DNA from 2 places in the Pseudomonas cerasi genome. Region 2 is predicted to be linked to the other one. Evidence: predicted binding sites of a transcription regulator. Region 2 holds the regulator's gene; the other holds the start of a gene.
What was found. Region 2 encodes sigma-54, which starts transcription at its own class of promoters, with help from an activator protein. Its sites were predicted from a motif close to ANTGGCATNNANNTTGCTNT; they were not measured.
Positions count from the first base shown of each region.

Region 1 (3,724 bases), 790 kb from region 2:
TTCGCCTCTAGGCCGACCGTCGGCTTGAAGTTCTGCGTATGGCACCGGGCATCCAGCAATTGGCGAGTGGCGAATCCGGGGGCGAGCAAGGCAAAGCGAAGCGTTTGCAGGTCCTCAAGTGTCAGCGCGGTCTGTTTTTCGGGGGCAGACTTGGCCATGACCAGGCACAGTTGTTCATCGAACAGAGGCTGGCTGTCTATCTCGACGGCATGACTGCCGGCAAAACCGATGGCCAGATCGAGCGCGTCACTGATCAATGCCTCGGTGATCCGCTCCAGAGGCAGCTCCGTGAGGATGATTGCCACGCCGGGATACAGCGCGCTGAAGCGGTCGATCAGCGGCGCTATCAGGTATTCACTGAAGGTGGGCGTGACGCCGAGACGCAAGTGTCCGCGTGACAGGTCGCTGACATCGTTGAGCGCACGCTTCCCGGCCTCCAGCTCAAGCAGGCAGCGACGCGCGTGGTCCAGATACACGCGGCCGGCATCGGTCGGCACGACGCTGCGGCGGGTGCGGTCGAACAGTTGCACACCCAGGCTGCTTTCCAGCTGCCTGATCTGTTGCGACAACGCCGGTTGCGAGACATGCAGGGCCTCGGCCGCCCGGGTGAAATTGCCATGGTCGGCGACTGCCAGCAAATAACGTATATGGCGTAACAGCACGGCATCACCATAAGGCAGGATTATGGCTATGATCATAAATCAGTCTTGGATCTTATGGTGATAGTTGCCGATGCTGTGATTGACGTGAATTCATTCCGGAGGGTTACCTATGCCGCACAGCAACATTTCCAGAGCGCCGCGCCAGAATCTGACTGAACGTGTGCTGCAGGCCAAGACCGCAAAGAACCTGACGTGGGCAGGGCTTGCAGAAGGTACGGGGTTGAGCGTGGTGTATGTCACGGCTGCATTGCTCGGTCAGCACCCATTGCCGGAAGCGGTGGCCGAGGTAGTCGCCGAGCGTCTCGGGCTGGACAGGGACGCGGTCGCCGAACTGCAAACCATCCCGTTGCGCGGCAATGTCGAAGACGTCTCCAGTGACCCGACGATCTATCGCTTCCACGAAATGGTTCAGGTCTATGGCACGACGCTGAAGGCATTGGTGCATGAGCAGTTCGGCGACGGCATCATCAGCGCAATCAACTTCAAGCTCGACATCAAGAAAGTCGACGATCCGGAAGGGGGCGAGCGAGCCGTGATCACCCTCGATGGAAAATTTCTGCCCTACAAACCGTTCTGAGGACGCTGGTATGAGTGATAAAGGAAGACCGCCATTTCCACCCTTTACCCTGGAGACGGCTGTCCAGAAAGTCCGTGGCGCCGAGGATGGCTGGAACTCTCGCGATGCGGCTAAAGTTGCGCTGGCCTACACCGAAGACACCTACTGGCGTAACCGCAGCGAGTTCATCAATGGTCGTGCAGAGGCTCAGGCCTTTCTGGAGCGCAAGTGGCGCAAGGAACTGGACTACCGGCTGATCAAGGAGCTCTGGGCATTCACGGATAACCGCATCGCGGTGCGCTATGCCTACGAATGGCATGACGACTCCGGCAACTGGTTCCGTTCGTATGGCAACGAAAACTGGGAGTTCGCTGCAAACGGCCTCATGCAACGGCGCTTTGCCTGCATCAACGATTTGCCGATCGCCGAGTCCGAGCGCAAATACCATTGGCCATTGGGGCGCCGACCGGATGATCACCCGGGTTTGAGTGAGCTGGGTCTCTGATTGAAAGCGTTGTCCGGGCGGAAATGATCGAAAACCGCCCGGACTTTCATTCGGTGGAGGGTGCGTCGGTAGCTGATGCACTGTCGCCAAATAAGCTTTGATCTCTAGCCATGCCTGCGAAAGGATTCTCTCTACCGCCGTTCACAAATTGAGTTGCTTTTTTCGCGCGTGCCAGCAGTTCGGGATCAGTCGTGTCAGGCACCTCGGCATCATTTTTAGCCTTGTTGACGTCGTAGCTTCGGCCAACCTGAGTCCTGCGCTTTGTTTGAGGTGGCAGAAGGGGCACGGGGGGTGTGTGAGGTGGCGGGGGGCGCCACGGCTTTCGCGGTGTTAATGACCGGGTTGTTGTGAGTGCCTATTGAGTCGACCAAGATGAAGCTCCTTTCCAATTCCCAATCCTTGTGCGCTTGAGTGTATCGGTCATCACCACAATCCTGTAGTGCAGATACGAGATTCGCCAACGCTGCCCCCATACTGGCAAAAAAACGGCACCCACCTTGCCGCTTTGCCCCTCCACAGCGGAAATGCCTTGCCGCTTTTCTGGCATTGCCGCCTCACCGCTGCCTACGGCCCCCGCAATCATTGGCTTTTACAACATGGCACGCCGATTGCTTTGTCAGTAGCAACAGAATCAGGTCAACCGGCAAAGGTTTCCCGAAATGAGCATCAGCTTCGATAAAGCGCTAGGCATACATGAAAAGGCTCTGAACTTCCGGGCTCAGCGTGCAGAGGTGTTGGCCAACAACATCTCCAACGCCGACACCCCGAACTTCAAGGCTCGCGATCTGGACTTCTCGTCGGTGCTGGCTGCCGAAAACGACAAGGTCCAGAACGGTCACTTCGCGCTGAACAAGACCAACAGCCGTCATATCGAAGCCGAGGGCATGGGCAATGACGACGGTACGCTGATGTATCGCACGCCGTCGCAGCCTTCGCTGGACCAGAACACCGTTGATTCCCAGGTCGAGCAGGCCAGCTACACCGAGAACGCCATGGGCTTCCAGGCCAGCTTCACATTGCTCAACAGCAAGTTCAAGGGGCTGGTTGCAGCCCTTCGCGGAGAATAACTCATGTCACTAGCCAATGTGTTCAACATTGCCGGTAGCGCCATGAGTGCCCAGACCACGCGTCTGAACACCACGGCCAGTAACATCGCCAACGCCGAGACCGTGTCTTCGAGCATGGACCAGACCTACCGCGCCCGTCACCCGGTGTTCGCCACCGTGATGCAGGGTCAGCAGTCCACAGGTGGTTCGTTGTTCCAGGACCAAGGCGAAGCCGGGCAGGGCGTTCAGGTCAACGGCATCATCGAAGACAGCTCGAACCTGGAAGCACGTTACGAGCCCAATCATCCTTCCGCTGACAAGGACGGGTATGTCTATTACCCCAACGTCAATGTCGTGGAAGAAATGGCCGACATGATTTCTGCCAGCCGGTCTTTCCAGACCAACGCAGAAATCATGAACACCGCTAAATCCATGATGCAGAAGGTTCTGACCCTCGGTCAGTGATAGAAGGCGAAAGTTATGGCCGTTGATAACACCTCAGCAACCAGCGTCTCATCGACATTCCTGAATACGCTGCAGAACCCGACACCGACCAAGACGGACTCTACCGGTACGTTGGGCAAGGATTCGTTTCTGCAACTGCTGGTCACGCAGATGAAGAACCAGAATCCTCTGGACCCGCAGGACAACACGCAGTTCGTGGCGCAACTGGCGCAGTTCAGCAGCCTTGAAAGCATGCAGAACCTGACGTCGACGGTGGATACGATCGCCAGCAGCTACAAGTCGTCGCAGGCCTTGCAGGCCTCGTCACTGGTCGGTCGCTCGGTGATCATTGATGCGAGCAGTACTTCGGTCGATACCACCAAAGGCCTGACCGGTTCGATCGTGGTGCCGGGCGAAAGCTCGCTGACGACCGTCAAGGTGTACGACGCGCAATCGAATCTGGTCGACAGTGTCGACCTGGGCACGCAAAAAGCCGGTACCACCAGCTTTG
Region 1 covers NZ_JAQJVM010000002.1:294,684-298,407, reverse strand. Annotated here, with positions in the region: gene cynR (transcriptional regulator CynR) at 1-698, opposite strand, end outside; gene cynS (cyanase) at 772-1,239, shown strand; gene PI739_RS10445 (nuclear transport factor 2 family protein) at 1,250-1,723, shown strand; gene flgB (flagellar basal body rod protein FlgB) at 2,383-2,790, shown strand; gene flgC (flagellar basal body rod protein FlgC) at 2,794-3,234, shown strand; gene flgD (flagellar hook assembly protein FlgD) at 3,250-3,724, shown strand, end outside.
Region 1: flgB (flagellar basal body rod protein FlgB) is a predicted target of sigma-54. The motif match lies at 2,319-2,338, and genes of this name have one in related genera.

Region 2 (3,724 bases):
GATCTTCCGCAAGCTCTCGGTGTCCGACAACATCATGGCGATTCTCGAGACCCGCAAGGAGCTCGACGCCGGTGCACGTCGCAAGGAACTGGAAAGCCTTCTGCAGGAGTTCCACATCACCCATATCCGCGACAACCTGGGCATGAGCCTGTCGGGTGGTGAACGTCGCCGTGTGGAAATCGCCCGAGCCCTGGCCACCGCGCCGAAATTCATCCTGCTGGATGAACCATTCGCAGGTGTCGACCCTATTTCGGTAGGCGACATCAAGCAGATCATTCACCATCTCAAGGCCAAGGGTATCGGTGTGCTGATCACCGACCACAACGTCCGGGAAACACTGGATATCTGCGAAACGGCCTACATCGTTAACGATGGACAGCTGATTGCGGAAGGCGACTCCGAGACCATTCTGGCGAACCAGCTGGTGAAAGAGGTCTACCTCGGCCACGAGTTCCGCCTTTAATCGTCTGCCCCTTTGCGCTTCGCAGCCGATTGATGCCTACGCAGTGTATTGACAACATTTTATTTGTCATATCACTCTAGGCAAATGCACAGGTTTCAGGCATATAATTTGCTTAATTTGGCGCCACGGCGCCTGTAGTAGATGGCGCATGCGCGCCGGCGAATAAGGTGTTTAGCCCCTGCCATGAAACCATCGCTAGTCTTGAGAATGGGCCAGCAGCTGACGATGACACCGCAGCTGCAACAGGCAATCCGCTTACTTCAGCTTTCAACTCTGGATCTTCAGCAGGAGATCCAGGAAGCGCTGGAGTCAAATCCTATGCTGGAGCGGCAGGAAGAAGGCGACGACTTCGACAACTCCGACCCGCTTGCCGACAACATCGAACAAAAGCCCAACCCCGACGTTCAGGAACCGACCTATCAGGAATCCGCGCCTACCGTGGACAATCTTGAAGACGGTGAATGGAACGAGCGCATTCCCAACGAGCTGCCCGTCGATACCGCATGGGAAGACATCTACCAGACCAGCGCCAGCAGCCTGCCAAGCAACGATGACGACGAGTGGGACTTCACCACACGCACCTCCGCCGGTGAAAGCCTGCAAAGCCACCTGCTGTGGCAGTTGAATGTTGCGCCGATGTCCGACAAGGACCGTCTGGTGGCGGTCACGCTGATCGACTGCATCAACAATCAGGGCTACCTCGACGAGACGCTCGATGAGATTCTCGAGTCGTTCGACCCTGAGCTGGACATCGAGCTCGACGAGATCGAAGCCGTACTGCATCGCATCCAGCAGTTCGAACCTGCCGGCATCGGTGCTCGCAATCTGAGCGAATGCCTGCTGCTGCAACTGCGCCAGCTGCCAGCGAAAACGCCGTGGCTGACAGAAGCACAGCGCCTGGTCAGCGACTACATCGATCTGCTCGGAAGCCGCGACTACGGCCAGCTGATGCGGCGCATGAAGCTCAAGGAAGACGAGCTGCGCCAGGTCATCGAGCTGGTGCAAAGCCTCAACCCGCGTCCAGGCTCGCAGATCGAATCCACCGAAGCCGAATACGTCATTCCGGACGTGATCGTGCGCAAGGACAACGAACGCTGGCTGGTCGAACTCAATCAGGAGTCGGTGCCACGCCTGCGGGTCAATCCGCAATACGCGGGCTTCGTGCGGCGCGCTGACACCAGCGCAGACAACACCTTCATGCGCAATCAGTTGCAGGAAGCGCGCTGGTTCATTAAAAGCCTGCAAAGCCGCAACGAAACACTGATGAAGGTCGCCACGCAGATCGTCGAACACCAGCGCGGTTTCCTCGAGTACGGCGACGAGGCCATGAAGCCGCTCGTCCTGCACGACATTGCCGAGGCAGTTGGCATGCACGAATCGACTATCTCGCGGGTGACCACGCAGAAATTCATGCACACCCCACGTGGCATTTACGAGCTGAAATACTTCTTCTCAAGCCATGTGAGCACCTCCGAGGGCGGAGAATGCTCGTCCACGGCAATTCGCGCAATCATCAAAAAACTGGTTGCGGCGGAAAATCAGAAAAAGCCGTTGAGTGATAGTAAGATCGCTGGTTTACTGGAGGCACAAGGCATTCAAGTAGCCCGTCGCACAGTCGCCAAGTACCGTGAGTCTCTCGGGATCGCCCCTTCCAGTGAGCGTAAGCGACTGATGTGATGCAGGCCGAGCCACAGCGTCCCAGTGGCAGGCGCCATGCCTGCCTCTTTATGCACTGGCAAAGGAGAAAGCTGTATGCAAGTCAACATCAGTGGACACCAACTGGAAGTGACCAAACCCCTTCGTGAATACGTTGAGCTCAAGCTCAAGAAGCTCGAAGGGCATTTTGACAAGATTACCAACGTGCAGGTCACGATGACGGTCGAAAAGCTCAAGCAAAAGATCGAAGCCACGTTGCACATCCATGGTGGAGAGGTCGTTGCCAATGCTGAACATGATGACATGTACGCTGCCATCGACCTGCTCACTGACAAGCTAGACCGACAATTGCTCAAGCATAAGGAAAAGCAGCAAAGCATCCTCAAAGGTGCGGCCGCTCGCTAACGCCCATTTAATGATCCGAATCGAAAATATCCTGACCCCCGGCCGCTCCCTCGTGAACGTGCCGGGTGGCAGCAAAAAGCGTGTACTCGAAGAAATTGCCAACCTGATCGGCCGTGAAGTGCCGGGCATGGTCTCGGATACAGTATTCGCAAGCCTCGTTGCCCGGGAAAAACTGGGCTCGACCGGTTTTGGCAACGGTATTGCCATTCCCCACTGCCGCCTTGCTGACTGCAGCGAGCCTGTCAGTGCAGTCATTCACCTCGCTACACCCGTGGATTTCGACGCCATCGATGGCGCGCCGGTTGACCTGCTGTTCGTCCTGCTGGTCCCGCAAGCCGCTACCGATGAGCACCTGGAGCTGCTGCGCCAGATCGCCAGCATGCTCGACGACAAAGATGTGCGTAAGCGCCTGCGCAGTGCCGAAAGCGCTCAGGCGCTTTATCAAGTGGTGCTGGACGTGCAGAACGGAAACTGACCATGCGCATGATCATCGTCAGCGGTCGCTCCGGCTCAGGCAAGAGTACGGCGCTCGATGTGCTGGAAGACAACGGTTTTTACTGTGTCGATAACCTGCCGGCAGGTCTGTTGCCGGAGCTGGCGGAACGCGCGCTGATCAACACCGAACTCGCCGAACCGCTGCTGGCGGTTTCGATAGATGCGCGCAACCTGCCCAGCCATCTGACCCGTTTTCCGCAGATGCTGAATGAAGTCCGCGCGCGCAATATTCAGTGCGACGTGCTCTACCTGGATGCAGACGAAGCCACACTGCTCAAGCGCTTCTCGGAAACCCGGCGCCGCCACCCCCTGAGCACGGCCGATCGTTCGCTGGCCGAAGCGATACGCGACGAGACCGCACTGCTTGGCCCGATCATCGATCTGGCCGACCTGAAGATCAACACCACCCACCTGAACCTCTATCAGTTGCGCGACGCGCTCAAGCTTCGCCTGCTGAACAAGCCGGAGCCAGGCACGGCGTTTCTGATCGAGTCATTTGGTTTCAAGCGTGGCATGCCCATCGATGCAGACCTGGTATTCGATGTGCGCTGCCTGCCCAATCCCTACTGGAAACCAGAACTGCGCGACCATTCAGGGCTTGAACAGCCTGTTATCGACTACCTGTCGGTGCAGCCTGATGTCGAAGAAATGTTTCAGGACATCTTTGCCTACCTGAACAAATGGCTACCCCGGTTTGCAGCCAGT
Region 2 covers NZ_JAQJVM010000002.1:1,083,870-1,087,593, forward strand. Annotated here, with positions in the region: gene lptB (LPS export ABC transporter ATP-binding protein) at 1-463, shown strand, start outside; gene PI739_RS13975 (RNA polymerase factor sigma-54) at 647-2,140, shown strand; gene hpf (ribosome hibernation-promoting factor, HPF/YfiA family) at 2,216-2,524, shown strand; gene ptsN (PTS IIA-like nitrogen regulatory protein PtsN) at 2,535-2,999, shown strand; gene rapZ (RNase adapter RapZ) at 3,002-3,724, shown strand, end outside.